One region of the Bradyrhizobium betae genome, then DNA from elsewhere that is predicted to be linked to it. Evidence: riboswitches for the same ligand, from Rfam matches in the RefSeq annotation. Region 1 holds a riboswitch; the other holds the start of a gene.
The links. A riboswitch is a leader RNA that binds a small molecule or an ion and turns the genes downstream of it on or off. The one in region 1 is predicted to bind fluoride.
Positions count from the first base shown of each region.

Region 2: another riboswitch for fluoride. It lies ahead of F8237_RS35605 (hypothetical protein); the one in region 1 lies ahead of F8237_RS06625 (MFS transporter).

Region 1 covers NZ_CP044543.1:1,370,076-1,386,200, forward strand. Annotated here, with positions in the region: gene F8237_RS06585 (nucleoside 2-deoxyribosyltransferase) at 1-451, shown strand, start outside; gene F8237_RS06590 (TlyA family RNA methyltransferase) at 477-1,211, shown strand; gene F8237_RS06595 (class I SAM-dependent RNA methyltransferase) at 1,204-2,451, shown strand; gene F8237_RS06600 (Acg family FMN-binding oxidoreductase) at 2,542-3,621, shown strand; gene F8237_RS06605 (hypothetical protein) at 3,618-4,220, opposite strand; gene F8237_RS06610 (carboxymuconolactone decarboxylase family protein) at 4,400-5,062, shown strand; gene F8237_RS06615 (hypothetical protein) at 5,270-5,902, opposite strand; gene F8237_RS06620 (DUF1194 domain-containing protein) at 6,082-6,960, opposite strand; fluoride riboswitch at 7,225-7,315, shown strand; gene F8237_RS06625 (MFS transporter) at 7,407-8,639, shown strand; gene crcB (fluoride efflux transporter CrcB) at 8,671-9,054, shown strand; gene clpS (ATP-dependent Clp protease adapter ClpS) at 9,194-9,499, shown strand; gene F8237_RS06640 (adenylate/guanylate cyclase domain-containing protein) at 9,507-10,697, opposite strand; gene aroC (chorismate synthase) at 10,768-11,856, opposite strand; gene F8237_RS06650 (histidine phosphatase family protein) at 11,985-12,584, opposite strand; gene fabI (enoyl-ACP reductase FabI) at 12,598-13,425, opposite strand; gene F8237_RS06660 (sigma-70 family RNA polymerase sigma factor) at 13,598-14,086, shown strand; gene F8237_RS06665 (anti-sigma factor family protein) at 14,193-14,966, shown strand; gene F8237_RS06670 (DnaJ C-terminal domain-containing protein) at 15,287-16,125, opposite strand, start outside.
Region 2 covers NZ_CP044544.1:217,972-234,096, forward strand. Annotated here, with positions in the region: gene F8237_RS35555 (COG4705 family protein) at 1-329, shown strand, start outside; gene F8237_RS35560 (COG4705 family protein) at 491-1,267, shown strand; partial or broken gene F8237_RS37140 (PilZ domain-containing protein) at 1,308-1,556, shown strand; gene F8237_RS35570 (hypothetical protein) at 1,624-1,827, opposite strand; gene F8237_RS35575 (COG4280 domain-containing protein) at 1,838-2,599, opposite strand; gene F8237_RS35580 (undecaprenyl-diphosphatase) at 2,894-3,508, shown strand; gene F8237_RS35585 (dual specificity protein phosphatase family protein) at 3,621-4,286, opposite strand; gene F8237_RS36030 (hypothetical protein) at 4,283-4,456, opposite strand; gene F8237_RS35590 (hypothetical protein) at 4,653-5,012, opposite strand; gene F8237_RS35595 (2,3-bisphosphoglycerate-dependent phosphoglycerate mutase) at 5,009-5,641, opposite strand; gene crcB (fluoride efflux transporter CrcB) at 5,738-6,118, opposite strand; gene F8237_RS35605 (hypothetical protein) at 6,123-6,329, opposite strand; fluoride riboswitch at 6,421-6,484, opposite strand; gene F8237_RS35610 (efflux RND transporter permease subunit) at 6,855-10,058, opposite strand; gene F8237_RS35615 (RND family efflux transporter) at 10,055-11,164, opposite strand; gene F8237_RS35620 (MFS transporter) at 11,142-12,404, opposite strand; gene F8237_RS35625 (Chromate resistance protein ChrB) at 12,397-12,993, opposite strand; gene F8237_RS37530 (hypothetical protein) at 13,220-13,429, opposite strand; gene F8237_RS35635 (ATP-binding cassette domain-containing protein) at 13,402-13,980, opposite strand; gene F8237_RS35640 (ABC transporter ATP-binding protein) at 13,973-14,638, opposite strand; gene F8237_RS35645 (COG4705 family protein) at 14,959-15,753, opposite strand; gene F8237_RS35650 (hypothetical protein) at 15,896-16,125, opposite strand, start outside.

The DNA.
Region 1 (16,125 bases):
TCCGCTCGACAACATCGTCGACCTTGCCGCTCCCGACGCCTCGCGGCAGATCTTTTGCGGCAACGCGGCGATGATGGACCAGGCCGACATCATCATCGCCAACCTCACCCCGTTCCGCGGCGCCGGCGCCGATCCCGGCACCGTCTACGAGCTCGGCTACATGGCCGGCCGCGGCAAGTTCTGCCTCGCCTACTCCAACGACGGCACCGTCTATGCCGACCGCGTCGGCCGCTTCATGGACGTCGCCTCCGAGGGCGGGCGGCTGGTCGACGCGCACGGGCTGACGGTCGAGGATTTCGGCCACTCCGACAATCTCATGATGATCCATGCGCTGGAGCTGCACGGCTGCCCGCTGGTGACGCCGGCGGAAATGCCCGCCGACGTCTGGCACGATCTTGCTGCATTCGAGGCTTGCGTCCGGATGGCAGCCGCGCGATTGATCGCATCCTGAGCACTCGTTCTCTGTCGGAGACCCGATGTCCCCTGCCCGCAAGCGTGCGGATGTTCTGCTGGTCGAGCGTGGCCTGTTCGAGAGCCGGGCGCGGGCGCGCGCGGCTATCGAGGCCGGCCTCGTCACGGCTGACGACAAGCAGGTCGCAAAGCCGTCGGAGACGATCGCGGAGGACGCGGTGATCCAGGCCCAGCCCGCGCACCCCTATGTCTCGCGCGGCGGCGTCAAGCTCGCCGGCGCGCTGGAGCGCTACGGAATCGAGATCGAGGACCATGTCTGCCTCGACGTCGGCGCCTCCACCGGCGGTTTCACCGAGGTGCTGCTGGCAAATGGCGCGAGCCTGGTGTTCGCGGTCGATGTCGGCACCAGCCAGCTGCATCCCTCGCTACGCGGTCATCCCAGGATCGTGTCGATGGAGGAGACCGACATCCGCAGCTATGACGGCAAGCGGCTGCCGGCGCGGCCCGATGTCGTCGTCATCGACGTCAGCTTCATCTCGCTGAAAACCGTGCTGCCGGTGGCCCTGTCGCTGGCGGCTGCGCCGATGAGCCTGCTGGCGCTGATCAAGCCGCAATTCGAGGCCGACCGGAAACACAACAAGAAGGGCATCATCCGCGACGCCGCCGTGCACCAGGAGGTCTGCGACGACATCGCGGCCTTTGCCGCTTCGCTCGGCTGCACCGACATCGAGGTGTTCCCCTCCGCGATCGCGGGCGGCGACGGCAACATCGAATTCTTCCTGGGCGCGCGCCGTGGTTGAGCGCCTGACCATCGATCACGTCGGCCACCGCGGCGACGGCGTCTGCCTCGCTGCGAGCGAGGCGGTCTACGTGCCCTATACGCTCGGCGGCGAGACCGTCGAGGTCGATCACGTCGCCGGCAACCATCCCGACCGCCGCAAGCTGCTGGCGGTCGATATCGCGAGCCCTGAGCGCATCGCGCCGTTCTGTCCGCATTTCGGCATCTGCGGCGGCTGCGCGATCCAGCACTGGGCGACCGAGCCTTACCGCGCCTGGAAGCGCGGCATCGTGGTCGAGACGCTGGCGCAGGCCGGCATCGATTGCGAGGTGGCGCCGCTGGTCGATGCCCATGGTGCGGGGCGCAGGCGCGTCACGCTGCACGGGCGCTTCGGAACGCACAACGTCCTCAAGGTCGGCTTCTCCGCGACGAACTCGCACGACGTCATTCCGATCGATCGCTGCCCGATTCTCGATCCAGCGCTCAACGGCGCGCTCGAGGCCGCCTGGGCGCTCGCCGAGCCGCTGACGTCCAGAATGCCGGTGACCAAGCCGCTGGACATCCAGGTCACCGCCACCGCCAACGGCCTCGATGTCGACGTGCGCGGCTCCGGCCCGCTGCCGACCCCGCTGGTCACGGCGCTATCGCGCGTCGCCGAACAGCATCGGCTGGCGCGGCTGACGCGGCACGGCGAGCTGGTGCTGCAACGCCTGCCGCCGACGGTGAAGATGGGCCGCGCCGAGGTGACGCTGCCGCCGGGCTCGTTCCTGCAGGCGACCATCGCCGGCGAAGAGACGCTGGCCGCGCTCGTCGCAGAGCGCGTGGGCAAGGCCAAGGAGGTTCTCGACCTCTTCTGCGGCGTCGGGCCGTTTGCGCTAAGGCTCGCCGAGAAGGCCCGCGTCACAGCTTATGACAACGACGCCGGCGCGGTCGACGCGCTCGCGAAAGCCGCGCGAACGCCCGGGCTGAAGCCGATCAAGGCCGAGCCGCGCGATTTGTTTCGCCGCCCGCTGGTGCCGCCCGAGCTGCGCGACTTCGACGCCGTGGTGTTCGACCCGCCGCGCCAGGGCGCCCAGGCGCAGGCGCTGAAACTCGCTGCAAGCAAGGTGCCCGTGGTGATCGCCGTGTCCTGCAACGTCGCGACGTTTTCCCGCGACGCACGGCTGCTGATCGATGGCGGCTACAGGATCGACACCGTGGTTCCGGTCGACCAGTTCCGCCACACGCCGCATGTGGAGCTGGTGGTAAAGTTCACGCGGTAAGGCCGTCAGCGTCACCAACCTTGATTCCGGTCAACCGCCCCGATGCCCGTCGGCGCTACAAGCGTCATGTGCAATGTGGAGTGAACGTCAGTGGTTGACCGACGACAGTTCATCGCGACCGCACTCGGATTGTCCGTGGCCACCTTCAGCGGTCTGCCTGCCCTCGCGGCGACGATGACCTATGACGAGGCGGTGAGCACGTCACGGGCGCCGTTGCAGGCTGCGCCGAGGGATCGGGAGCTGGTGCGCTTTGCGACGCTTGCAGCCAACAGCCACAACACCCAGCCGTGGATCTTCTCCGCCCGCGGCCACGAGATCACGATTGCGCCCGACTTCGCGCGGCGCTGTCCGGCCGTCGATCCGGACGATCATCACCTCTTCGTCAGCCTCGGCTGCGCCGCCGAAAACCTCGTTCTCGCAGCGTCGATATTGGGCTGGCGTGCCCACACGACAATCGACGGCGACAGGATCGTGATCGCACTCGAGGAGGCCCCGCCGGCAACTTCGGCGCTGGCCCAGGCAATTCCCGTCAGGCAAAGCACCCGCGCGGTCTTCGACGGCAGGCCGGTTGCGCCCGACATCCTGCGCCAGCTCGATAACGCCTGCCGCGAACCGGATGTCGCGGCGATCCTGTTGACCGAACGTACCGCGATCGCAAACGTCACCAACTATGTGCTCGAAGGAAATTCAGCACAAATGCGCGACAAGGCCTTCATGCGCGAGCTCGTGAGCTGGCTGCGCTTCAACCAGACCGATGCGCTCGCGACGATGGACGGGCTGTTCTCGGCTGCCTCGGGAAATCCGACCCTGCCCGCATGGCTCGCACGCCCGCTCCTGAGGTTCGTCCTCACCGAAAGCGGAGAAAACAAGAAATACCGCGAGCAGCTCGACAGCTCTGCGGGCATTGTCGTGCTCGCGGCCGATCGAAGCGACACATCGCACTGGATCTCGGTCGGCCGGGCCTGCCAGCGTTTTGGTTTGCAGGCGACTGCGCTCGGCCTCAAATATGCCTTCGTCAATCAGCCGGTCGAGGTGGCGGCACTGAGGCCGCAATTCGCGACCTCGCTCGGACTGGGCGACCGGCGCCCCGATATCGTGATGCGCTTCGGCACCGGCCCGACGCTGCCGAAATCGCTGCGGCGTCCTCCGGAACTGGTGATGCAGGGCTAGCGACGCAGACCGCTCAACGCCGGCGACTCGCCGGGCAGCATGTTCGATCTGATATCGCTGTCCATACGGCCCGAATCCTGCTGCGTGAAACCGGCGCCGAACGACAGGCTGAGATTTGAGGTCGGCTTGAATTCGACGCCTGCGAACGCGCCGTAACCGGGCGAGGCGCCGGAGGTGAGCGGCGCCAGCGAGCTGCCGATGCCGCCGTTGTATTTCAGTGTGTCGAAGCCGGCAAAGAACGTGACGGGCATGCCACTCGCCGTCTTGGTGTTGTAGCCGAACTGCGTGCTGTCGTAAGAGAGCGCACTGAAATTGCCGGCCGGCGCGGGCTGGCTGAGACCGCTCAGACCGAGATTGCCGCGCTCGCTTCCGACGAAGAAGCCGGGACGAAAACCGTAGCTTTCGTCGGCATTGCCGCCATTGAAGCTCGGAAAGTTGCCGTAGGCATCGGAGCTTTGGCCGCTGCTCCCGCCAAAGCCGAAAGCCCCACCCGGGATCCAATATCTCAGAGCCGCGACTTGCGCATGAGCCGGCGCTCCGCCGAGGCAGAGCAGTGCGAAGAGAGGCGCGAGGGCGCAAGAGCGTGCAAAGCGGGACATTCAGGTAACCGTCAAGAAAGCTCGGAAATTATACGCAACAGATGGCGCAAAGGCCAGCGTTGCCGGCACCAGGCCCCCCTTCATTGAGTTCCAGCATGCGCGCCCGAGGTCTTGCACAGGCCGCGCCGCGACGTAAGCTGCGATCGAACAAGGCGGCGCGAGTCCGCCGAAACGGGAGGATGATGATGCGCTATCTTGGGATGCGATATCTTGGCCTGGCGCTGGCTGTGCTGGTCACCGTAGCGATCCCGGGAGCCGGCGGCGCGGCCGAGCCGACCCGCTTCGTGCCGCTGAAGCCGGACGAGCTCACGCCACCGCAGAAGGAGTGGGCGGATGCGATCGCGGTGCCGCCGCGCAACGCCAAATTCACCAACCCGCCCTACCGCGCCTATATCCGCAACCCGGAGCTTGCACCCAAGCTCTCGGCCATGTCGGACTATCTGCGATGGAATTCGTCGCTGCCCGCGCGCCTCAGCGAATTCGCCATCCTGATCGCCGCGCGGCAGTGGACGGCGCAATACGAGTGGTTCGCGCATTATCCGCTCGCGATGAAGGCCGGTCTCGATCCGGAGGTCGCGAAAGATGTCGCGAACGGTGTGCGTCCGAAGGCGATGAAGGATGACGAGACCGCGCTCTACGACCTCGTGTTGGCGCTCTATCGCGACAAGAAAGTGTCGGATGACGTCTACCGCGCCGCGCAGCAGAAATTCGGCGAGCGCGGCATCATGGATATCATCGGCCTGATCGGCTATTATGACCTGGTCTCGATGACGCTGATCACGATGCAGGCGGAAGCACCGAACGACAGCGTGCCACCACTGCCACCGCTCGCGGCGAAGTAGAGTCGCGCACAATGCTATAACCGTCACCCTGAGGTGGCCGCTTCTTAGCGGCCCTCGAAGGGCGACGGCCCCGCTGCATCGAGGCCATACATCCTTCGAGGCTCCCGGCGCGATGCTTTGCATCGCGCCGCTCGCACCTCAGGATGACGGAATTGATGGTGGCGTCACTGGAGTCAGCGTAGTCGAGCCGCAAGCCGCCGTGAGCGGCTAGGCCGTCCTGTCCACCGAAGACGATGAATCCGCCGGCGGATATTTCGTCACGGGCACTGAGAAAGACTTGTTCCCGACCTGGTAGATGATCGTGCCGTTCTGTCCGTCCTTGGTCGAGATTTGCGATTGCCCGAACATGATGACGTTGTTGTAGACGATGCCGGTGCCCTGACGGGTGACGCCGTCGGTGGTGACGCTGACTTGTGCTTCCTTGCCGTCGACGGCGAGGACCTTGAAGCTCGCACTCTTGCCGTTGTCGCTGGAATAGCCGCCCCAGCTTCCCATCAGGCGACTGTCCGAGGCCGGCGGCGCCTGCTTCTCGAGATTGGCGGTCTGCTTGCCTGCGCCCGCGGAAGACAACAGCACCAGGTTCTTGCCGTCCTTGGTGCCGACTGTGATCGTGCCGAAGGTGATCAGCGCGCCGCTGACCTGGCCAAAGCCGCGCTCGGTGTGCCCGTTATGAGTGTACTCGACCTGCGCCCGGGTGCCGCGGATATTGACCACCTTGAAGCCAACGGGCTGGTTGTTGCCCGCCCAATTGCCCTCCCATTCACCGAGCAATCTGCTCTGGTGATAGACCCGCTCACTGGCGGGCGAAATCTGGCTGGTGCTCTGCGTGACGATGGCCATCGGATTGCTCGGCGGACGAGTCTGACGAACCCGCTTTCGGTCGCTTGCCGGTCAGCAATGGCAAGATACCGAGCGGAAACAATCAGACATAGTCCGATTAGGCCCGGCACTGGTTAACGAGCGGTTAAATTCAACCCTCGGGCGAGGCGAGGCAAAAGGCCCCATTCGCAGCAGCGCCGTCAGCGCCCCCAGCGATCCGACCAGATCTTCTCGCCGATCATGCAGTTGACGCGCGGCTCCTTGTCCGCGACCCGCACCACGGGACGCTCGGGCGTGCGGCCTGCAACTTCCATCAGCAGCTTGGTGCGGATCGCTTCCTTGAACTTCTCGCGGTCCTTGATCGAGATGACGAAAGAGCCGGGGCCGCCGACAACGCAGTCCTCGTAGTAGTAATCGAGATTATCGATGTCCATGGTCGAGTAGGACGGCTCCTTGACCATGATCGGCAGGCCGTTGATGACGATGCCCTTCTCGAGCGCGGCGTCCCGCGCCGCCGTGACCGGTCCGCCATTGTTGTTGGGACCGTCGCCGGAAATGTCGATGACGCGGCGCAGGCCCCGATAGGGATCCTCGTCGAACAGCGGCATCGCGAAATTGATCGCGCCGGAGATCGAGGTGCGCGAGGCGCGCCGGATCGGCGTCTTCATGATCTCGGCGGCGACCGCGTCCGCGGTCTCGGGTCCGTCCACCAGCCGCCAGGGGATGATGATCTTCTGGTCGCTGGAGGCGGCCCACTCGAAATAGGTCACCGCAATACGGCCGTTCGGTCCGAGCTTCAACGCCTGGAGGAATTCCTTCGACTGGATCGCCTGCGCATAGCCTTCGCGCTGGATCGCGAGCTCGTCCATGTCCATGGAGTAGGAGACGTCGACAGCGAGGATCAGCTCGACATCGACCGTCTGCGCGTCCCTGTCGGCCGTCAGCCGCTGCGGTCGATTCTTGAGCGGATCGGATTTGGACGGTTCAAATTTGGGCCCTGGTGCCGCGATGCCCGCGACGTCACCTCCGGCGAGAACGCCGGCCACCAGCACAGCCCCGATCGAGAACGGCATGCGCATCGCAGTCTCCCGTCGTATGACGCGATGGTGACATGCAATCGCCTTGCCGCAAAGCGCGAAGATCGCTTGGGCTTCACATTCAGGTCAGGAACAGACGCGCCTTGCGCAAAGCTGCCGTCGTCTCGCCGCTTTCGCGCCTCCAGGCCTCGCGCGATCACCTGCAGCTTCCATCGCAAGTGCCTCCCGCATCGAGCTGCAAAACGACGACTCACGGGACGGGCTCTCCCGCCCATTTGTCCGGCGCGATTTCCATGCTAGGCTGGACGCACAGATGGGGATGGAGTCCCCCGATAACCGCCCGGCGGCCTTGGGGCGTATCCTTGGACCGTAGTGGGCTGATGACTCCTGCTTGAGGCGAGGCAATCTTTGAGCCTCTGCCTTTGGCGGGAGCATGGACAAGCCCGCCGATGGCGGGTTTTTTGTTGCCTGACAACGAAGGCCAGGGCATGGCCAGGGACGAAGGCGGGGACGTGACGACAACGACACCGAATACTGCGCGCGCCGCGCTGCCCAGAGGGATCTGGGTGCTCGGCTTCGTCTCGATGCTGATGGACATCTCCTCCGAGATGATCCACGCGCTGCTGCCGGTCTATCTGGTCACCGTGCTCGGGGCATCCACGCTCACCGTCGGCTTCATAGAAGGCTTCGCCGAGGCGACGGCCTCGATCACAAAGATCTTCTCCGGCGCGTTGTCGGACTGGCTCGGCCGGCGCAAGCTGCTTGCCGCGCTCGGCTACGGGCTCGCTGCCTTCACAAAGCCGCTGTTTCCGATCGCCCCCAGCGTCGGATGGCTGGTGGCCGCACGTTTTGTCGACCGCGTCGGCAAGGGCATTCGCGGCGCGCCGCGCGATGCGCTGATCGCCGATATCGCGCCGGCCGGCGTGCGCGGCGCGAGCTTTGGCCTGCGCCAATCGCTCGACACCATCGGCGCCTTCGTCGGGCCGCTCGCCGCAATCGGCCTGATGTGGTGGACCGCGGACAATTTCGCCGCGGTGTTCTGGGTGGCGGTGCTGCCGGCATTTCTGTCCTTCGGACTGATCGCGTTCGCGGTAAGCGAGCCGGAGCCGGACCCGAGCCGGGAGCCCCCGAAGAATCCGCTCAATCTCGCCGCGATGCGGCAGCTTGGATCGGTCTACTGGCGCGTCGTGGCGGTCGGCGTCGTCTTCACGCTGGCGCGCTTCAGCGAGGCTTTCCTGATCCTGCGCGCCCAGAACATCGGGCTCAACGCGATGTGGGTGCCTGCGGTGCTGGTGCTGATGAACATCACTTACGCGCTGTCCGCCTACCCGGCCGGCGTGCTGTCGGACCGTATCAACCGCACCGGCCTGCTCGCGCTCGGCCTCGTCTTTCTCGCCGTCGCCGATCTCGCGCTCGCGCTGCTGCCGAACCTGGCGGGCCTCGCGCTCGGCGTGGTGCTGTGGGGGCTGCACATGGGATTGACGCAAGGCCTGCTCTCGGCCCTCGTCGCCGACGCCGCGCCGCCGAGCCTGCGCGGCACGGCATTCGGCTATTTCAACCTGTTCACCGGCCTTGCGTTGCTGGCCGCGAGCGTGATCGCCGGAGCGCTGTGGGACGCCTATGGCCCTGCCGTGACGTTCTTCGCCGGGCTCGGCTTCGCGCTGGTCTCGCTGGTGGGGCTGCTCGCCGTCGGCAACGGGCTGACAGCGGAGGAGAAATGATCGTGTACGGCGCAAATTGGGGAACGAGACGTTGAACATTCAATCTATTCTGGCCGTCGCAGCGGGCGGAGCGCTCGGTGCGGTCGTACGCTACCTCGTCGCGATCGGCTCGGGCCGACTGTTCGGCACCGATTTTCCCTGGGGCACCGTGATCATCAACGTGACGGGATCGTTCTTGATCGGCCTTTTCGCGGCGCTGTTCGCGACCAGATGGAACCTGCCGCAGACGGCCCGAATTTTCCTGACGGTCGGGATCTGCGGCGGCTACACGACATTCTCCACGTTCTCGCTGGATGCCTGGTACCTGATCGAGCGCGGCCAAACATGGGCCTCCGCGGCCTATATGATTGGATCGGTCGTGCTGTCCGTGGGCGCGCTCATTGCCGCGTTGCAATTGGTGCGCGCGCTTCCGTGACGGCACCTGCACAACCGGCGCATTCCTGCCATTCCCCTGGGCATGATGACGAGGGGCTGACCATCTTGGAGAGGCCCCGGGTCCTGCAATATAATAAGCAGGTTCGAAGCTCGTCAGGGCCGGGGCGTTTCAGGATACGATGAACGACACCGTCACCACACCCAAGACGCGGACCAAAATCAAGGTCGAGCGGCCGAAGCTGCACAAGGTCATCCTGATCAACGACGACTACACGCCGCGTGAGTTCGTCACGATGATCCTGAAGGCCGAATTCCGCATGACCGAGGATCAGGCCTACAAGGTGATGATCACGGCGCACAAGCTGGGCGCCTGTGTGGTCGCCGTGTTCACCAAGGACGTCGCCGAGACCAAGGCCACCCGCGCCACCGACGCCGCCCGCACCAAGGGCTATCCGCTGCTGTTCACGACGGAGCCGGAGGAATAAGGCTTCATCAGGCCATCACCGCCGATGTCTCTTCCGCCAGTCCGTACACACGCTGCGCCTTGGAAAATCCCGCGATCGGAAATTCGCCGAGCTCTCGCCAGTCGTGGCGGCAGGCGTTCGCAAAGACTTCCGAGACCACGACGGTGCGGCCGAGCCTTCCTGCGATCTTCTCCAGCCGTGCGGCGAGGTTCACCGCAGGGCCGATGCAGGTGAAGTCGAGCCGATTGCCGCCGCCGATATTGCCGTAGAGGATGTTGCCGACGTGCAGCGCGACGCCGAAGCGAAAGCGCTCGACGACGTCGCCGACCGGAAAAGCGAGCGCCTCGACGCTGGCGCGAGACTCGCGCGCCGCTTCCAGCACGCGCGTGCAGACATGCGCGGCATCGCCGACATATTCGTCGATCGGGAACACCGCGAGCAGACCGTCGCCCATGAATTTCAGCACTTCGCCGCCATGGCCCCGGATCGCGGCAACCTGGCAGTCGAAATACTGGTTGAGGATCTCGACCACGGTCTCGGCCGGCAGCCGGTCCGACAGCGCGGTGAAGCCGCGCAGATCCGACAGCCAGATCGCGGCCTGCATGGTGTCGTTGTGGCCGCGGCGGATCTGGCCGCCGAGGATGCGCGCGCCGGCGCGGTTGCCGACATAGGTGTCGAGCAGCATCTCGGCAGTGCGGCGCAGGCTGACGATCTCGCTGACGCGGGCAAGCGGCGCCACGAGGGTCCGGATCGCCGCGACGTCGTCGTCGCTGAAACCGCCGGGACGCCGCGTCACCCAGCTCGTCGCATGGATCGAGCCGTCGAGATACGGCATCGGCACCGCGAAATAGTCGGTCACGCCTTCGGCGCGCATGTCGTCGAGGAACGGAAAGCGCTTGCTGTCCGGATCGTCCATCCGTCCCCGGACCTCGAGCCCCTCCTCAAACACGATCCGAAGCGGGCTCCTGGCGAATTCGGGCGTCTCCAGGATCTCGAAATCGACAGTGCCGATCTCGACCTTCTGACCTTCCCGCCAGATGAAGTTACGGCCAAAGATTTCCGGATGCAGCGTGCGGATGAAGATGCCGAACCGCCACAGCGGCAGGCCGGCTGCGACGAGATGTTCGCAGACGTCGGCGATCATCTGGGACGGAGTCTCCGCCGACCGCGCGCCGTCGATCAGCCAGTTGGTGATGCGCTGGATCTCGAAGTTTTGCATGCCCGCATTTGCGGACGAAGTTGTGGGATCGTCAAGCTGCGCGGTGGGCTAGTACCGTGACATGAACGCCCTAGCGTCCCACCTGTCCGCGATCCCGCAAAAAGTGATCGGCGAGCACGCAGGCCATCATGGCTTCGCCGACGGGGACGGCGCGGATGCCGACGCAGGGGTCGTGGCGGCCCTTGGTGAAAATCTCGGTGTCGGCGCCCTGGCGATCGACGGTCAGGCGCGGCTGCAGGATCGACGAGGTCGGCTTCACCGCGAAGCGCACCACCACCGGCTGCCCGGTCGAGATGCCGCCCAGAATGCCGCCGGCATGGTTGGACAAAAAGCGCGTGCCGTCATTGCCGGTGCGCATCTCGTCGGCATTCTCTTCGCCGGTCAATTCCGCCGCGCCAAAGCCGGCACCGATCTCGACGCCCTTGACCGCGTTGATGGTCATCATCGCGCCCGCCAAATCGGAATCGAGTTTTGCGTAGATCGGCGCGCCGAGGCCGGCCGGCACGCCCTCGGCGACGATCTCGAGCACCGCGCCGATCGATGAACCGCTCTTGCGAATGCCGTCGAGATAGGTCTCGAAGAACGCCGCCTTGTCCTTGTCCGGACAGAAGAACGGATTCTTCGCAATCTCGTCCCAGTCCCACTTCGCGCGGTCGATCTTGTGCGGGCCCATCTGCACCAGCGCGCCGCGCACCTTCACGTCGGGCAGCACCTTGCGCGCAATGGCGCCGGCGGCGACGCGCGTGGCGGTCTCGCGCGCGGAGGAGCGGCCGCCGCCGCGATAGTCGCGCAGGCCATATTTCGCTTCATAGGTGAAGTCGGCGTGCCCCGGGCGAAACTTGTCCTTGATCTCCGAATAGTCCTTCGAGCGCTGGTCGGTGTTCTCGATCAGGAGCCCGATCGGCGTGCCCGTCGTCACCTGCACACCGGTCTCCGGATGCGCCATCACGCCGGAGAGGATTTTGACCTGGTCCGGCTCCTGGCGCTGGGTGGTGAAGCGCGACTGGCCGGGCCGGCGGCGATCGAGGTCCTGCTGGATATCGGCCTCGGTGAGCGGGATCATCGGCGGGCAGCCGTCGACCACGCAGCCGATCGCCACCCCGTGGCTCTCGCCGAAGGTGGTGACGCGGAACATGTGGCCGAAGGTGTTGAAGGACATCGCTGCTCGCTGGCTAGTAAGTCAGTGCTGACTTAGCTCGCCCCGAAATATGCGTCAAATATGCCCACTCTCGTCATGGCCGGGACAAGCCCGGGCATGACGGCGGAGGGTGGGGCAACGCGCCGGGCTTAACTAAACTTGTCCAGCCGGCCGTCGCGAAACACGTAGACGGCGCCCTGCTCGATATAGAGCTCGGCGGCGCTGGCGGGGGTCTCGATACCCAAAGACACCATCAGGGCCCGGCAGGTGCCGCCATGGGCGACCGCGACGGTGTCGGTCTGGAGCTGATCGTACCAGGCGCGCACGCGGACCTGCACATCGGCATAGGTCTCCCCGCCCGCGGGACCCACCGTCCATTTGTCGGCGAGGCGCCTGGCATAGATGTCGGGATCTTTCGCCTCGCTCTCGGCCAGCGTCAGCCCTTCCCAGACGCCGTAGCCGATCTCGCGCAGGCGATCATCGAGCGCATAGTCCGCGACCGGCAGTTCGAGCTTGCCGCGCGCGAGCTCCATGGTCATGCGCGCCCGTCCGAGCGGGCTCGACACGAAGGGTAACGTCGCCTTGTCTCTGCCGTCGCGCTTGAAGAGGTCCGCCAGCACGCCACCGGCCTGCATGGCCTGATCGCGGCCGCGCGCGTTCAGCGGAATGTCCTTGGTGCCCTGAAGCCTGCCGAGCGCATTCCACTCGGTCTCGCCGTGGCGAAGGTAATAGATCGTGGGCACGGGCATTCCAGAATGGAGGCTAGTCTTTTCCACCGAACGAGATATCCGGCGCGTCCGGGCGCTTCATGCCCAGCACGTGATAGCCGGAATCGACGTGATGCACTTCGCCGGTGACGCCGCGCGAGAGATCGGAGAGCAAATAAAGCGCGCTGCCGCCGACGTCCTCGGTCGAGACGTTGCGCCGCAGCGGCGCGTTATTCTCGTTCCACTTCAGGATATAGCGGAAGTCGCCGATGCCGGACGCGGCGAGCGTCTTGATCGGCCCGGCCGAGATCGCGTTGACGCGGATGTTCTTCTCGCCGAGATCGGCGGCGAGATAGCGCACGCTGGCCTCCAGCGCCGCCTTGGCCACGCCCATCACGTTGTAATGCGGCATCCACTTCTCGGCGCCGTAATAAGAGAGCGTGATCAGCGAGCCGCCGTCGGTCATCAGCTTCTCGGCGCGCTGCGCCACCGCCGTGAACGAGTAGCAGGAGATCAGCATCGACTTGGAAAAATTCTCCGGGGTGGTGTCGACATAGCGGCCGTCGAGCTGCTCGCCATAGGCGATCGCGTGCACCAGGAAGTCGATCTTGCCCCACTTCTCCTGCAGCACCGCGAAGGCCGCATCGATGGTCGCGGCATCGGTGACGTCGCAATGGCCGAGCACGAGGCCGCCGATCTCGGCGGCGAGCGGCTCGACGCGCTTCTTGAGCGCATCGCCCTGATAGGTGAAGGCGAGCTCGGCGCCGGCCGCGTGGCACGCCTTGGCGATGCCCCAGGCGATCGAGCGGTTGTTGGCGAGGCCGAGGATCACCCCGCGCTTGCCTTGCATCAGTCCTTGCATCAGTCCTGAATCCTGCGCCATTTCCGAACGTCCCGTCGAGCTCTCGTTGAGGTCTGGAGGTACACCAGCCCTCCCCTGCGGTACAGTCCTAATACGCGGCGTTAACGCTGTTTCGAGCGCCGGAATAGCCGTTCCGTTCGGGTGTTATGATGATTGTGGCGCTTGCGCCGAACGGCAGGACATCAAACACGGCATGAGTGCGTTTCGCCAGAGTGTGGAAGCCATGATCCCGGCGCTGCGCCGTTACGCCCGCGCGCTCACGCGCGATGCGGATGCGGCCGATGACCTGGTGCAGGATACGCTGGTGCGGGCGTTGCGTTCGGAGCGCCTGTTCCTGGGGGGCGACGTCAGGAGCTGGCTCTACACGATCCTGACCAACCTCAACAAGAACCGGCGGCGCTCGCTGGCAAGGCGCCCGCAATTCACGCAGCTGACGGAGAACAACCCGGATGCCAGCGGGACCGAAGCGGAAGGGCGCGACATCGAGAGGGCGCTCTCGACACTGGTCGAGGAGCAGCGCTCGGTGCTGCTGCTGGTGATGCTGGAGGGCATGAGCTACCGCGAGGTCGCCGACATCCAGGGCGTGCCGATCGGCACCGTGATGTCCCGCCTGGCCCGCGCCCGTGCCCACGTCAAGGCCTCGCTGGAGGGCGAGCGCCCCGCGCTCAGGCGGGTGAAATGATGGCAGGATTGATGCATCGCGCGACCCGCGTTCCCTGCACGAAAAGAGAAGCGGCAGAGTTGAACCGCGTCAGATTTTTTGGGCCGCAGAGCCAGAGACGATCGATATGAACGACCACAGGATTTCAGTGACCGAGGACGAGTTGCACGCCCATGTCGACGGCGAGCTGCCGGCCGAGCGCCGCGCCGACGTCGAGGCCTGGCTTGACGCGCACCCCGACGATGCCGAGCGCGTGCAGTCATGGCGCGCCATGGCCGAGATGCTGCACGCCCGCTACGATTCCGTCGCCCAGGAGCCGGTGCCGGCCCGGCTGGAGCTCGAACGGCTGGAACGCCGTCCCCGGCAATGGCTCTATGGCGCCGCCGCGGCTGTGCTGGTTGCCTTCGTCGCCGGCGGCACCGCCGGCTGGGTGGCGCATGGCGCCGCCAATGCGCCCTCGACCTTCCAGAGCTTTACGGCGGACGCGCTCGATGCCCACCGCCTCTATGTCGTCGAGGTTCGCCATCCCGTCGAGGTCGGCGGCAACGAGCGGGACCACCTCCAGGCCTGGCTGACCCGGCGCTGCGGCTGGACCGTGTTCGCGCCGAACCTGGAGGCGAGCGGGCTGAAGCTGGTCGGCGGCCGGCTCCTGCCGGGGCCGAACGGCCCGGCCTCGTTCCTGATGTATGAGGGCACCTCGGGCGAGCGGTACACGATCTACACCTCCAAGACCGAGAACGGCGCGACGCAGATGCGCTACGCCAAAACGGACAAGGACGGGGCGCTGTTCTGGGCCGAGCGCGGCGTCGGCTATGTCGTCAGCGGCGGCGGCACCGACCGCGATCGGCTGACGAAGGTGGCGCAGGCCGTGTACGACCAGGCCGAGAAAAGCGGCGGCTAGACAACCGCGCAAGCGCTGTGCCTCGATTCCGTCATTGAAAATCTGGAATCAAAACATCGGCGCGTCTCATTATCGCACCGAGTGTTCACGCGATTATGAGCAGCGTTCGATCCGCCGATCGACGCGGGCGGCCTCGATTGGGGTTTTTGGTACCGCGCTGGTCCCCCTCTCGAGGCCGCACCTTTTTATCGGCTGCCCCGCCGGACAGCCGACACGTCGATCACATGAAGCGCTACCACGCTTCAGGCATATGATGAGCATCATCTCCTCGACGATGCCGTCGGCCTTTAGGAGAAAAACCCCTTCAGTTCGATCTCGCCCTAGCCCAGCCCGCTACGTGGATTGTAGGGGTGATGGTCCCGCCACTTCTCCATCAATGTCTCAAGCTCGGCGTCGTTCCCGTCCGGTAGCATAATCCTGATGGTGACGAAGAGATCCCCGGTTCCGCCGGCTTTCGGCAGGCCCTTGCCCTTGAGGCGGAAGGTCCGGCCGCTGGAGGTGTTTTTCGGGACCGAAAGCTCGACGTCATTGCCGAGGGTGGGCACGCGGACCTTGCCGCCGAGCACCGCTTCATAGAGCGTAACCGGCAGATCGATCCTGAGGTCGGCGCCATCGATCTTGAAGAACGCGTGCGGCGCGACGCTGATGGTGATCAGGAGATCGCCCGGCGGATGGCCCTGGGCGCTTTCACCCTGCCCGCGCAGGCGGATCTGCTGGCCCTCGGTGACGCCGGCCGGAATCTTGACGTTCAATTCCTTGCCGTTCGGCAGCCGGACTCGCTTTTCGCCACCCTTGACCGACTCTTCCAGCGAGACCGACATGGCGACGTTGACGTCGAGATCAAGCCCGATGCCGCCGGTGTCGAATTCGAACTGGGCACCGCCGCCAGCGCCGGGCCGCGCGCCGCGTACCCCGCCGCCGAACATGCTGTTGAGGATATCCTCGAACGCGCCCGCGCCCTGACCGGGGCCTCCACCGCCGCCGCGGAACGAGTACTCGAACCCGCCGGGACCCGCGCGTCCGCGCGGCCCACCGCCGCCACCGCCCGGAAAACCCTGGAAGCGCGGCTTGCCCTCGGCGTCGATCTCGCCGCGGTCAAACTGCTTGCGCTTGTCCTCGTCGCCGAGGATCTCGTTCGCCGAGTTGATCTCGGAGAAGC
Region 2 (16,125 bases), on a different replicon from region 1:
CGTTCTCGCAAACCCTCGGCACTGCGCTCGGCGACTGGCTGGCCGACACCGGCGGCCTTGGTTATGAAGGGGGCGCTCTCGTCTTTGCGGCCGGGCTGGCCGTCGTTGTCGCACTCTATTATCGCACAAACGTGTCGCGGGTGCTGCTGTTCTGGGCGGCCTTCATTCTGACCCGTCCGCTCGGCGCGACGGTCGGCGACTTCCTCGATAAACCGGTCGCTGCCGGGGGTCTCAGTCTCAGCAGACCGCTCGCATCGGCGGTGATCGCAGCCTTCATCCTTGCGTGCCTGATCCTGTTGCCGCAGCGCGCGGGCAAGCATCCGGCATGACGCTACTGCGTCGGCAAGCGATGGCGATCCTCATGAGCGTTCGCAAATTTTCAAGCGTGGCGCGTCGAGCGATGCAGGATCCGTAGCCGTCGGAGAGCGGCTCCCATGTTCAATTTGTCAATTTGTCGTTCAATCAGCAATCGTTGTTCGGAGAAAGCCGCATGTACAGAATCGTCAGCACAGAAGCCAGCAAGGTGCCGGCAATCACGCTCGGATTCTGGGTCATCAAGATATTCGCGACCACCCTGGGCGAGGTGGGCGGCAACGCGGTAACATTGACGTTGGGTCTCGGTTATCTGATCGGCACTGCAATCTTTGCCACCGTATTGATTGCGGCCGTGAGTGCTCAGATTAGGGCGAAGCGATTTCAGCCCTTCCTGTACTGGGCCGCCATCACGGCGACCACGCTCGCCGGAACGACGCTTGCCGACTTGGTCGATCGTTCGCTCGGCATTGGCTATCTCGGCGGCTCCCTGTCGCTCTTCACGATGGTCATGGCGACACTGGGCTTGTGGTACTGGTCGCTCGGCTCCGTCTCCGTCGAAACCGTTACGTCGCCCAAAGTCGAAGCGTTCTACTGGGCGACCATCATGTTCTCGCAGACCCTCGGCACGGCGCTCGGCGACTGGATGGCAGATGACACCGGGCTCGGTTACAACGGCAGTGCGCTTGTGATCGCCGTCGTCTTGGCAATCGTCGCTGTTCTTTACTTCTTTACGACGATGTCTCGCACCACGTTGTTCTGGGCCGCTTTCATCCTGACGCGCCCGCTGGGCGCCACGATCGCCAACTCACTTGACAAGCCGATCGCCGCCGGGGGGCTTGCCATTGGAGATTTTTCCGTCTCGGCGGCCCTCATCGTTGTCATTACCGTTTGTATCCTCGTTATTCCGCAGCGGCCGGGACCGCATCCCGCGGCATTTTCGCCGCGTCCCTGAGATTAGGCGTTGGTTGAAGACTACATCATGGAGTTCTCAAATGGAGGAACATCGTTCAACACCGCGTCGCGGGGTCTCCTTTGGTGGAGGTGCGATCAGTTGCTCAATTCGAAATCTTTCCGAGTACGGCGCCTAGCTTGACGTGACATCACCCATCGGAATTCCTGACGTCTTTTCCCTGGTAATGGAGAACGGCGCGCATCAGTGCCGGGTTATCTGGCGCAAGGAGAAGCGTATCGGTGTTCGCTTCACCGCATCGCATTCCGATGACCAAAAACGGGAAACATAGCCTTGATCGTATTCCGAAGGTGGTCGTCAGACGGTCGATAGGATCGGTCGTGTCGGAGGAGATCCACCTACGTCCGATGCCGCCAGACACTCTCGGTGAGAATCACGGCAAGACCGGCGAACAGGATTGCGCCGCCCCAGGCCGAGCCCGGAATCAGCCATGGCAGCACAAGCCACGCGACGCCAAGCCATACAACGATTGTGATTGCAAAGCTGCCGTCATCCACGAACAGGCCGTAAAGCTCCAGAATGATCGTCTTGAACCAGCGCATGCATGAGCTCCTATCGTTTCGCGGCATCGCGCGCGGCAAACCGGGCCCGGCAAAGCGAGGTTGCGATCAATGCGATGATCAGAAAGCCAGCGACGAGACCAAGGATCGACCAGTCCTGCCCCGGCCATCGAAGTCCCATGCCTTCGCCAACCCAGAAAGCCCCAAAGGCGGAGAGCAATACACCGACCATGAACTTCAAGGTATTCTCCGGAATGGATGCCAAAGGTTTGTGAACGACAAAGCCAAGCAGGACGACGACAAGCAGCGCGGCCAGCGCCCCCACGCTCGCCGGAACAAGCAAGCCCACGCCGCCGGAACCGACAGCGATAACAATGAAGACTACCTCTGTGCCCTCGAGCATCGTGATTTTGAAAGCTGTTGCGATGGCGACCTTGTCCCATCCTCGCCCACGCTGCGCGAGCTTGCGCAGCGATTCCGTTTGCCTGGAATAGATCGCGTTCTCGTCATGCAAAGGAATAACTCCGGCCGAACGCAGGATTGCCTTGCGCAGCCATCGCATTCCGAAGAGGAGCAGAAGCAGTCCGACGGCGAGCTGGACGACATCCAGCGGGATACGCGTGAGCGCCGGACCGATAGCCACGACGATGGCCAGCAGCACGCCAAGCGCGGCCCCACTTCCGATCAGTGCACCGCTCCAGCCGCGGACCGCGCCCACGGCCAGAACCACGGTCAGAGCTTCGACGAACTCGACGAGTGAGGCCAGAAATGCGGCAATCGCCGGCGGCCAAGCATGCGCCCAATTAACGATCATGTTACTTCTTCCGATGAGAATTTGAGACAGCGCACCGACGCGAACCGGTGATGCAAGATGAATTTAGGTACACCGAGTATTGTATCATTGTCGGCGAGCGAATCCTCCGTGAAGGAAACCGACACTTGCCGAATACGGAAAATGGGACGACCTATCTTTCCGCAGAATGGTGGGTCTGCGTTGAAAGCGCCAACATTGAGTGTCGATTTTGTTTCCGCCCCGACCGCGCCCAATTCAGACGCGATGGTCCTAACCTTCCTCCCGCGCCGATGCGGACGTATTGCTGAGAGAACGATGGAAACCTGGAATACCGCACTTTTTCTGGCCCTCAATGCCCCGGCTTCAGCGAATGTCGTAACGATAGCGTTCGCCAAGGTAGCCGCGGAATATCTCGTTTATGTGGCCGCCGTTCTGGCGGTATGCTTGTGGATTCGAGGCGTGCGCGACCAACGGGATGCGTTGATTTCGATCGGGACCGGGCTCCTGACCGCGTTTGTACTGAGCTGGACCATTGGCCTTCTCTGGTATCATCCACGCCCCTTCGCGATAGGCTTGGGCCACACCCTTCTCGCCCACTCGCCCGACAGCTCTTTTCCGAGCGATCACACCACATTCCTTTGGACCTTCGGCTTCGGTCTCCTCGTCACGCGAGTACAGCGCGGGTGGGGATGGGTATTGGTTCTCGCCGGTCTTGCGACGGCCTTGGCTCGAATCTACGTGGGCGTTCACTTTCCTCTCGATATGGTCGGATCCGCCGTTGTCGCGGCCACAGGTGCTGCTGTGGCATGGGCTGTTCATCTTCACGTTGCAGACCGTATTCTGCCGCTGATAGAGCGGTCTTACGAATTTTTGCTACATGCCCTCCGTTTGCCCAAGGGGATTTTCCCCCGCCGCGTCGCTGATCGATGAAGCGTTTTGAGATAACGCTCGTCACGGGCAGGTGCCAGCCGTTCAAAAACTTCGATCTCAGCAATCATCTTTCCTGTCGTTTGCTCGTTTCTTTCGGGTCGCTTTCGATACATTACTCAGTCTTCGGCAAGCCACCGGTCGAAAGCTTCCAATATGTTCGGTCCATGGCAATTGACCGGCTTCCGAGCCACGGAAAATGCCCGTACCGGAAGGAAATTTGATGAGCTGCAATATCGGTAGGGCGCCTTTCGACAAAACGCTCAAACAAAGCTGCGGCCAATCCGGTCCGATCGGCCCCGCTTTGACAGTGGATCAGCATCGGCCGAGGGGCGGTGCGCATCGTCTCAATCAGTTGGGCGATCGTCGCGTCCTCCGGGTCCCGTAAGGCCGACATTCGAACGTCCAGATGAGAGGCTCCATGCGCGGTCGTCACCTCCACTTCGTTGTCGTACCACCAAGACCCGCTATTTTTTCCGCGCAGGTTGATCACCGACTTGATGCCGTAGGCAGCCATCACATCGGCCAACTTCTGCCCGTTCAACTGGGCGGAGCGGTAAAGCACCCCGGGTTCGACGACGTGAATATTCCCAACCAGTTGCAGGCCGATGGCCCACCCGCCGGCAAGACCAACGCAGATGAGAAGCGCATTTGTCGTATATGTCACGGCGCGGCCAATCGGGTGAGACTTCAAAAACCGGTTCGTTGTCGCAAAGAAAGCGAGACAGGACCTCCCGACATTTGATTGGCGACCTCGGTCGTTCGCCGTTCCTTCGGTCATTGCGAGTTTCCAATATGTGCTATCGGAGGCGCCGCGCGATCGAGCTCGACCTCCTGATTACGAAACCATGCGATGGCATCGAGCCGCCTGCCGCTGATCGGGCGCGCCCACCGGATGGTTTTTATCGCTTTGGCGGCTTCGCCCATCCACCAGTATTCCTTCACGACCATGAGCATCCATCCCCGACGACCGGACCGCTAAGAGTAAAAGCTTCGACAACGAAGCCATTCGTCGGGCCGCTATAACTGTGCCTCTCTCTCGCGCACTCGACGCCGTCCAACGTCCAATGCGATCGCTTCGAACCCGGATTGTGGGTGCTCATCAAAAGATCGAACAGCCGAAAGAAAGATGGACTGACAAAATTCTTCATGCGGCTGCTCTCCGACGAGCAATTCCGAACGGATGATGACGCCGATGGATGCCATTTCGCCCGCAGTTCACTTTGGTGCACCCGAAGCCGTTCTCTGGAATGATGAGCGGCGCGAATCCGGATACGCCGGGTGGATCGGGATCGCGCAGCGCACGAAACCCGTGAACCAGGGTATCGCTGTTGTTGACGCCTGGGGTTGGGCGGCCCTTGCCGTTCTTCAGCGGCTCGATGGAAAAGTAATGATTGTCGCCGTGAATCAGCAAAACGGGCTTGCCGAAAGCGGTCGCGCTCTTCTCGATGGCATCGAGGGCGAAGCATTGGATCGGTATTGCCGGTACGAATGTGGGAAATGTCATGTTTCACCTGATGCCAGTGAGACTTGCCTTTGCGCGACGGTCGTATCGGCAGCGAGGCGATAAAGATGAATATCGCCGGTCGCAAACTCGACCGAGGTGACTGTTTCGGGCGACAATCTGTCCAGAACCATGACCAGGGAGCGCAGACTATTCCCGTGGGCAACCACTAACGTCCTGTCGCCGCGCATGACTGCGGGCAAGATCGTTTGGATGAAGAATGGCAATACCCGTGCGGACGTATCCTTCAGGCTCTCTCCGCCCGGCGGCGAAACATCATACGAGCGGCGCCACAGATGAACTTGATCGTCGCCCCAACGCGTTCGAGCCTCATCCTTGTTCAGACCAGTGAGATCGCCGTAGTCTCGCTCGTTGAGTGCGGCATTGCGACACTGCCGGACATTGGCTTGTCCCATGTTCTCCAGGACGATCGAACACGATTGCCATGCCCGTCGAAGCCTTGAGGTGAAGGCGATATCGAACCGAACATCCAACGCTTGCAACCGTTGCGCAACACTGCCGGCTTCGGCAATTCCCTGTTCCGTCAGACCGAGATCGCGCGAGCCAGTGAAGATGTTCTTCAGATTTCCCTCGCTTTGGCCGTGCCGGACGAGGACGAGACGCCGGTCGATCGATGGCTGCGTAGCAGGATTGTCAAAGGACATGCGCGCTCCTTTGCGTCGGCCAAACGGCGTCCCTCGCGACATGCCTTTGCCGATGTAACCCTTTCAAGAAATTAAACTCCGCGTCGCCCAGAGTCCGATGAACAACGCCGTAGCAGACGCCAACACCGAAGCCAGAACGTAAAAGGCGAGGACCACCAACTCGCCGCGCTCATAAAGCAGGGCGACGTCGAGCGAGAACGACGAAAAGGTAGTGAAGCCGCCAAGAATGCCGGTCGCGAGAAACAACCGCCAGTGCTGGGAGGCGCTTCCGCTCGCCATGAAATAGCCGGCGATCAAACCCATCGCCAGCGACCCCACGATGTTGACGATCAATGTGCCGTAGGGAAAATTCAGACCGAAGACGCGAGCGGACCAGACGTTGACTCCATGTCGGAAAGCACCGCCGATGCCAGCGCCAAGGAACACGATCAGATACGCTTGCATCGCGCTATCTTCGATTCTTCGCGCGCGACCGCGCTTCGAAGATAGCGGTGACTAGTCCGAGGACAAGCAGGCCGCCGACGAGGTCGTAGGCCACGCCCAATCCGAACGCGAGAAAACAGACCGCGGCGACGGCAGCAAGAATTGACGCGGCAAAGCCATCGCCCGCGATCAATTTAAGCCATTCGCGCAATTGCCTGGTAAGAATGTCCATGCGGCTGCCCTTGCAATCATCGAAGGGCAACAAAAAACCCGCCTATGGCGGGTTAAACAAAGCTCCCGCCATGACGGAGCTTTGCAGCCCCATCCCAGCAGGAGTCATCAGCCCACGACGGGCGGGTATCGGGGGACTCCATCCCCATCTGTACTCCAACACTAGTCGCTCCGACCAAATCGGTCAACGATCGATCCGAGTTCGATGCTCGACGCGCCGTCCGGCCATCGTCCCAGTGAAAGCATAAAGTTCCTAGAAGAGCGGTCGACGCTCCACGCCGCCGTCGCACGGGTTTGCGAACGGTCGGAGGATGGGTGTGATGACCGAAACGTGACCTCGTTCGGATCGCGTCGATATTGTCGTTATATTCAGAGGACGGGTAGCCGCCGGAATGTTTGGCCTTTTCATCCGGCTCGACGTGGCTCGACAATGCATCGATCGCGCTCATTGCGGGGGTCGAGAGCACCAGATGGCCGATGAGTTCGCTCGTTCCGGAAACATTCGGCTGCGGGTACTGGTAAGATATTAGCTCGAGTTTTGTTTCGCCAATTCAGGCGAACCGCCGCCGAGTTCATCGACGGCCGACTCGAACCGCCCGAAGCGCAGGGCTAGGGTGGGTAAGACAAGCAAATTCAGGGCCATCGAGGTCAGCAGGCCTCCCAGGATCACGAGCGCCATGGGGCCTTCTATCTCACGGCCTGGATCTCCCATTCCGATCACGAGAGGCAGGAGACCGAGCGCAGTAACGAGCGAGGTCATCAGGATCGGCGTCAGCCGGTCGCCGGCGCCTTTGATTGCAGCTTCGAGACCCCAAAGCATGCCGTCAGTTTCGACCAGATGCTCATAGTGGGAGATCATCATGATCGAGTTGCGCAGCGTGATTCCGAACAGTGTCACGAAACCAACCATCGAACCGAGTGAGAGTACGCCTCCGGTCGCAAATACCGCCAGCACGCCACCAACGAGCGCGAAGGGCAGATTGACGAGAACGAGCAGCAGGTTTCGCCAGTTGCGCGTTACGATCGACAGCAGCAGCACCACGCCGATTGCGGCGATCGACGAATGAATCAGCAGGTCGCGCCGGGATTGCGCCTGCGCCTGCGCCGAACCGGCGAATTCCACGTAGCCCCCGCTCGGGAGTTCTACGTTGGCAGAGACCGCGGCCTGAGCATCCCGCACGAACGAGGCGACGTCACGGCCGGCAACGTTCGCCGTCACCGTTTGGAGACGTCGGCCGCCGAGATGAGATACCTGATAGCGCCCGGCGGTTTCGTATATGTCCGCGATTTGCTTGAGAAGCACATAGCTGCCGCTCGGGGCGCGTAGCGCGAGGTCACCGACCTTGGTGATACTATTGCGGCTCTCGGCGTCAAGCACCGTGATGACGTTGAAAACCCGGTTGCCATCATAGCTCTGGCCCACAACATCGCCCTGATAGGCGGTGCGGACCAAATCGAGGACGTCCACCGCATCGAAGCCCCAGCGCTCCACGTCCTTTTTCCGGAGTCGAATGGTCAACTGCGGCATGCCAGGCGGCGATTGCAATTGCACGTCCGCCGCACCCTGGATACCCCCAACGGTACGCGCGACGTCCCGTGCCGCGCGATCGAGCGTGTCGAGATCGTCGCCGAAGATGTTGACGACGACGGCAGCCGTGTAGCCCGACAAGGTTTCCTCTACGCGCTCGGTCAGGAATGGCGTTACCGCGAAATTGACTCCCGCGAACCCGCGGAGCGCTTTATGTACGTCGGCCTGCGCTCCTTCCGTCTGGTCGCCCGATAATCCGGATTTGAGGTCGACTTCGAACTCGCTTTCATGCGTGCCTGCGGTGTCGTCGGCTTTCTCGGCGCGGCCGATGTGCTGGGCGACCGAGCGCACCACCGGCAGAGCGATCAGAGCCTTGGTCACAAGCGCGCCGAGGCGCTCGGATTCGGCAATCGAGGTGCCGGGCACAGCCGACATGTGAAGAATGAAATGCCCTTCCTTGAGTTCGGGCAGGAAGGCGCTACCAAAGAACGGAAGGGCGGCACAACCGGCCACGGTAAAAACCAGAGCGGCGGCGATCGCCGTCCGCGGATGGATGGCGATACCGCGCAAAATTCGCTCATAACGCCCGCGCGTCCAGCGAACGACGGGCGGCTCTCTATCATGCGCGACCGCACCCGCGCCTTCGCCTCCTCGTCCGCGGCCGGTGAGCAGCAGCATCGAGAGCGCCGGCGTCACCGTCAGTGCCACGACAAGCGATGCGAGAATGGCGAAGATATAGGCCATGCCGAGCGGCGCAAAGAACCGGCCGGCGAGACCTGGCAACGTCAGCACGGGCAAGAAGACAAGGATAACCGCGAAGGTCGCATAAATGACAGCGCCGCGCACTTCGAGCGAGGCGTCGAGTACGACCCGGCCCACCGGTCGAGGTTCCGGCAAACGCCTGTTCTCGCGTAAACGCCGGACGATGTTCTCAACGCCGATTACCGCATCATCAACCACTTCGCCGATGGCGATCGCGAGCCCGCCCAAGGTCATTGTGTTCAGGCTCTGCCCCAAAGCGTCGAGGATAATGACGGCGGCAAGCAGCGACAGCGGGATCGCCGTGCAGGCGATCGCTGCGCTGCGTAGATCGAACAGGAACAGAAACAGCACCACAATGACGAGGATGCCACCAAGAACCAGCGAGTCCCGGACATTGTTGGTGGCCGTATCGATGAAGTTGGCCGGGCGAAAAAGATCGCCGTGAAATTTAATACCGGCCTTCTCCAGCCCCGGCCGCAAGCTCGCCAGCGCCTCTTCGACGCGCTGGGTCACCTCGACCGTATTGGCCCCGTATTGCCCCGAGACATTCAACATTACGCCGGGCTGGCCCATAATCGTCGCGCCGCCGATCGGCGGCTCCGGCGCATAGACCACCTCGGCGACGTCGCCGAGAAGCACGCTCGAAGCGCCCTGGTTCAGCAGAACAGTGTGAGCAACATCCTCCACCTGGAGTGACTGGCCCTCGGTCTGGAAGACGATGCGTTGATTGGTTGTGTCGATAAAGCCCGCACCGCGCACGCCGGTCGCCTTCTTCGCCGCGGTCAGAACGTCGGTGAGGGTGAGATTATAGCGAATGAGCTGGTCCGGATGGACCTGAACCTGAAGCGAACGAAGATCGCCGCCGAACACCGCGACCTTGGCGACGCCCGGCACGGCGAGAAGCCGCAGGCGCAGCGTCCAATCGGCGATAGTGCGTAAATCCATCAGCGAGTGTGTGTCGGAGGTGAGCCCGGCGACAAGGATGGTACTCGTCGAGGAGGTCAGCGGCGTCATTCCCGGCGGCCCCGTCCCCGCCGGGAGCTGTTGTGCGGCGACCGCCAGACGCTCGGCCACCACTTGCCGATCCCGATAGATGTCACTTCCGGGCGCGAAGATAACTGTGATGACGGAGAGCCCCTGGATCGAGGTGGACCGCAACGATTGCACGCCGGGGACACCATTGATGGCATTCTCGATCGGCTGGGTGACGAGGACCTCGATCTGTTCTGGCGTAAGGCCGGGCGCCTCGGTCTGGATGCCGACCTGGGGCGGTGCGAACTCCGGGAAAACGTCATATTTCGCGCGAATAACCGAGAGGATGCCGTAGCCGAGCAGCAGCAACGCCAACGCCACGACGATGCCGCGGAAGCGGATCGCGAAGCCGATCACATTCGCTTGCAAGCCCGACGGGGCTGAGGGACCGGGGGTTGCCGGCGTCATTTGTTGTCCTCGCCGACCTGGATCTGCGCGCGGAATTCTTCGGACAACAAGATCTGTGCTCCCTGGGTCACAATCTCCGGAGTGGGTGGGAGGCTCTTGACGGAAACGATGAAGCCGCCTCCGGGCGCGGGCATATCGGTTGGAATTTCGTGGCGCGTGAACGTGTCCGCGCCAGTGCGCAGATAGATCCATGCCCGCCCCGTCCACCACACCACGGCCGAGGCTGAAATTTCAATTCCATCGATGGGAGCACCGGACGGCAGGAACGCAAGGACGTTCATTCCTGGCAACAGATTGCTCGCGGCATCGGCCGCATAATAAAAACTCAGGCCTTGGATCTTTGGGTCCGTTTGCGTGGCGGGCGAGACAAAATCGACTTGATGGCGCGAGGCGCTTGCGCCGAATTGAACCGTCGCCTTCGGTGCCGCCGTTATGAACGTCCCAGGCGGCAGCGTGATCTGGAGGAGGAAAGTCTGACGTTCGATCAGACGCGTCACCAGCGGGCCGCCCTCGATGAGTGCCTTGCCGATGACCGTTCCCCACTCCTGCAGCGCCGTTGCTTTTAGCGTTTTGACCTGGGCTTCTGCCGTTGCGACTCCGGCTTGATCCGCACCGAATGTGGCCTGGGCCGATTGTAGCTGCGCCACAGTTGTGATGTTGTCCTTGGAAAGGGCCTGCGCGCGCTCGAAAGCCGCCTTCGATGCAACGATCCTGGCCTGAGCGCTCTGAAGCTGGGCGACGGCGGTTACATAATTGTTGTCCAGCGTAACCAGCTTGTCGAGGTCAAGCACTGTTCCGTAGGCGCGGACTTGCTCCTGGTATTGCGTCGGCTTTGGTTTGGTGACATCGACTCCGCTCTGCCTACGCGTTGCGGCGTCGAGGGTCACGACGGGCTGACCCCGGCCGTCGGTCGACACGCGTAAGGGCGCTTTGACCGGACGTTCTCGCTCGGCTTCCATCGTTGCCTCGCCGCGTCCGGCGAGGAAACCCCAGACCACAAGCACGCCAACACCTCCGATCGCCGCCAGAATAGCCAGAAGCCGGACGATTCGACGCCTAGGTCCACTGGGATTCTTGTGCTCGCTACCGGCCATGCTCACATCCATCGACAGTTTCCGATTGCTCTAAGCTGATGAAGTGTTGTCTGAACCGGAATTGCTTTCGTAGAGCGAGCAGGCCGGCCAAAGCGATGGCGGTGAAAGTCGCGCCGGCCAGGAAAGTCGCGATCGGTCCGTAGACATCCCAGAGCGCTCCGGCGACCACGCTGGCGACGAGCATGGCCACCCCGCTCGCGAGGTTGAACACTCCAAACGCGGTTCCGCGCAGATCGGCAGGCGCGGTGTCCGCCACCAGCGTTGCAAGCAGCCCTTGGGTCAGGCCCATGTGCAGGCCCCAAAACACCGCGCCGAACAAAAGGATGGGCACTGACGTCGTGAGTGCCAGGAGCAGATCGGCGACCACGAGTGTGGCGACGCCGACGATCAGGACGCCCTGACGCCCGAACCGATCGGACAGTACGCCGGCGGGGTAAGCCGCGAATGCGTAAGCAATGTTCATAACGACCATGACGACGGGTACGATCGCAATCGCGAGACCTACATTCTGAGCCCGCAGAACCAGAAAGGCTTCGCTGAACCGGGCCAGTGTCAGCACCACCGCAACCGCTACCACGGCCCAGAATGGCCCTGAGAGCCGCCAGACATCGGCGAAGTGCGGCTTGGGTCTTGCCGCAGCGTCAATGGCGCGTTCCGGCTCCTTCACCCCGAACGCCATCAGGCCAAACGCGATGAACGCGGAGATGACCGCGATCCAGAACACCGCGGTGTAATTATCGCCGGTGAAAAGCATAAGCCCGATTGCGGCGAGGGGACCGAGGAAGGCCCCGATCGTGTCGAGGGATTGTCTCAAGCCGAAGCTTGCTCCTCGCAACGGAGCGGGCGCGAGATCGGCCACCAACGCGTCGCGCGGTGCCCCGCGAATACCCTTTCCCACGCGGTCGAGGAAGCGAGCAGTCACGACCCACTCAATCGTAGTCGCGAGCGGGAAGATTGGCTTGGTAAGGGCGGCAAGCCCGTAGCCGATAACGGCCAGCAGCTTGCGGCGGCCCAACCAATCAGACAGCGCGCCGGAGAAGATTTTGGTGATCATCGCCGTCGCTTCGGTAAGACCCTCGATGAGCCCGACCGTGAGCGCCGAGGCTCCGAGCATGGTGACGAGATAGACGGGAAGCAGAGCGTGGATCATCTCGGATGAGAGGTCCATGAACATCGATACGAACCCGAGCGCCCAGATTCCGCGCGGCAGGTTTCGAAGCGCCATCGAGGTCGTCAGAACGTGGTCAGCCATGCCGGGGTCTCTCGCGCTTCTTGAGAGAAGAATTCGGAATGTCGGAATCCAGCGAACCAGTGCTGACCTCAGTCGCGTCTACAACGCCCTCTTGCGCATAGACCTCGTCGGCAAAGGTTCGCAAGGTGGCGCCACAGGTTTCTAGCGTTTCCTTCGCCGCCTGTATCCGAGCATTGGGAAAAAAGTCGCGCGCCTTGATCTTGGCGAGCCACGCAGAAAGCTTGTCGAGGTCGTCCTCGATCTCTTCAAGTTCTGCAAACGTGAATTTCCGACGACGCGTCTCCTTTTCGATCTCGGCAAAAAATTCGCCGGAGCGCTCGGAGAACTCGTCGTATTCGCGTGCTCGGTCCGCCTGAAACCGGGCAACGATGGCTTGCTCTTCTTCTTCGCTGGTTGCAGTGGTTGCAAAGACGGTGGCGCTGCCGCCCTGCGCGCGTACTATCTCGACGAGCTGGGCATAAAGCAGTTTGTGCTCGTCCGTAACAGGTAGGACCCACGCCCCATTCAGCACGCTGGCAGCACCGGCAGCGCGAAGGCGTCTCCACAGCGCAACCCGCCCGCTGGACGGAGCGGCAGGAAGTTGCCCCAAGAAAAGAAGCCATTGAATTGGAATGAGATATCTCTCCGCTGAAACACCTGTTGCATATCTGAGTAGTCAGTTCAATGCAACACCTGTTGCATTCATAGCTCTTCAAGTGATGTCTAGCGACCGCGTTTTCACTGCTGGCGCGGTATATCTTCGCCGCAATGCGCGTCGACGCTCGCCATCTGGCGTGAAACGGCAGGCTGGCGGTGGATGCCGGTCACGTTCGCCTCTATGTTTGCGCTGGCCTATGTGGTGAGCGTGCTGACAACGCCGCGATGGCGAGCGCGAAACCGACTGCGGCCGCCAGAGCGAAGTAGGGCGCGATAAGGCGCGCGTCCGTCACCCGCCATGAGGTCCAGGCCACGAGACCGGCGAGAGCGATGCCGAGGACCACTCCGACGGTTCCGATGGTCAGCGCTTCGGCGCCTGCCAACCGCAATATCTGCGCCAGCGATGCGCCCGGGTTCGCAAAAGCGCCTGCTCGCGCTGCCGCAGCTCCGTCCCCGACATCGCCACCGCCAGAGTCAAAAGGATTGCGAGCGTGACCCCCGGAAGACCAAGAAACAGGAACAGCACCTTGGCGTAGAGGGCGTCACTGCGCGCGCCATCCAATCGAGCGACGAGATTGTTGGCGACGCGCGCCTCGAAATTATTGGCGGTTTGCTGCGCCTGAATGAAGGCGGCGCCCGGATCGGGCGGCAAAGCGTCGTGCGCGATAAGGCCCGGCGTTTGAAACACCATTCCGATCCGTCTCGGGCGCAGCCCGCTGCGCGTACCGAGTTCAGGCCAGGCCAGCTTTCCGCCAGTCGTTGTGTCGAGTCCCGCCATCAGGTGCAGCAGCGTTGACTTCCCGCTGCCGGAGGGACCGACGAGGGCAATCCGGTCGCCAGACCGGACGACGAATGAGGCAGGAAGCAGGGCTTCGACAGTTCTGTTGGCCTGCCGAAACTGCCTGGCGACGTCGATCGCTTGGATGAATGATTTAGACATCGACAATACGTCCGTCTTCGAGGCGAATGACCCGGTCCGCCCGTCCGGCGAGCGCCTGGCTATGTGTCGCAATCAAAATTGCAGTCCCGGCCGCGCGTTGTCTGCCAAGAAGATCCAGCACGCGCTCCTCTGCCGCGGCGTCGACTTGCCCTGTGGGCTCATCGGCAAAAAGAACGCGCGGGGAGGTGGCCAGAGCGACGGCCAATCCGGCTCGCGCCGCTTCGCCACCTGACAAATGGCCTGGACGGGCATGCTGGCGGTCTGTGAGGTCGACGTCATGCAAGAGCGCTCCAATCCTTGCCGCGTTCGGTTTGCCGATCATGGCCATCGGCAGCCTGACGTTGTCGGCAATGGACAAAGTCGGAAACAAGTTTCCGGGCTGCATCAGAATGCCGATGCCCTCCGCTCGGCGGCTCGCCCGCACGGCTTCGGGCCGGAGTGTTGTGAGGCGCTCGCCGGAGAGCTCGACGTATCCGCCGTCTGGCTCGTCGAGCCCCGCGAGACAGGACAGCAACGTCGACTTTCCGCTCCCGGAGGGCCCGACCATGGCAATCATCTCTCCTGCCTCGATCCGCAAGTTTACGCCGCGCAAAGCCAACGTTTCGGAGTCGCGCGTGTGAAAGAAGCGATAGAGGTCGAAGGCCTGAATAGCCGCCATCAAAGCCCTCCTCCGGCGGTCGTTCTGACCTTTTGGATGCACCATTGGCGCGATCCGGATTCACATTGTTTTTGAGACATGTCGGTTTCTCGTGCGAGGTGCCCGTTCGAAAACATAATCGTCGGGACTTAGTGGCGAATAAGGGGTTCGGCTGCTCGCAGACTCCCGTCTGTCTCTGATCGCGGATGGATCGCGGAATCCGACCCATACTCAAGCCAATGGCTATCGCCGGAGGACACGAACACCAGGCCCTGCACGAATCCGGCGACCTCCAAACGAACTTGTGCTCGTTTGAAGGTCGCCGGATCTGAATGCAAACTTCAGCTTTTACCGGATGCTTTATAGGACGATCCGCGATTGCCATGTCTGATAGTCATAAAAACAATGAGGCCGAAAATGCATACGAAGAAGATCACGCTGGTGAGCGTCGTGCCGAGCCCCAGTCCGCCCTTGTCGAGCGGCTGCGAAAGCAGATCGCCGAACGAAGCTCCCAACGGGCGGGTCAGAATATAGGCGAGCCAGAATGACAGAACCGCATCCATCTTCAGGAAATAGTAGGCGAATGCGACGACCGCGATTAGCGCGCCGAATATGAGTCCCGCCTGTGCGTAACCCAGCCCCAGCCCTTCTGCTGTGAGATCCCCGCCCGCCGTGCCGAGAGCGAAGGTGAGCAAAATAGCGAGCCAGTAGAACGCTTCGCGGCGCGTCGTATAGATTGTATGGATCGACAGTGTTCGCTCAACCGCATACCACACGGCGAATGTGACGAGCAGCGCCATGCCGAAAAAGAGCGTGGTCGCCTTGAGACTGATGCCGAGGTTGTCGACGAGATTGTCTGTAATCAAGGTGCCGACGACGCTGATGAGCACGACGGAGATCCAGTAGATCGACGGGACATATTTTTTGCGCGCGAACTGTACGATCAGTGCGACGGCAAGAAACGCACTCATAATCCACGAGGTGACCGTGAGTCCAAAACCCAGATTTGTGTTCAGGAAATCGGCGGCCGTCTCGCCGACGGTCACGGCCAGGGCCTTGATGATCCAGAACGAGATAGTGATTTCCGGAACCTTGTTGAGCATGGTCGAAACACGCTGATTTTCCATCGCGATCATAGGATGCGCCCCATTGATTGTTCAGTTTGCAGCTCTCTCATCGCGCGGCGAACGGCCAGCGTCGCGAAGCCTTGCGGTCGCCAAACGACGCAGACGATGTTGCAACGATATTCGCAGCTTTGCGTCGTCGTGGTCGTTATCATCAGAGCCACCTAAAGCTCTTCGCCATCAGGAGCCACTGATCGGCGTCGTCCGCGCCGTATGGCGCCGACAGAGTCAAGGTGGTAAGCTTACCGCCCTTCCAGAAGAAGTAACGTTCGTTCTCCAGGCGGATCGCCTTGTTGGTCACCGGATTTGCATCCGAATTCGAAGCGTATGAGATGACGATGGCCGGCCCCGAAGGAACACTCGTTAATGTGACCCCCGAGATTC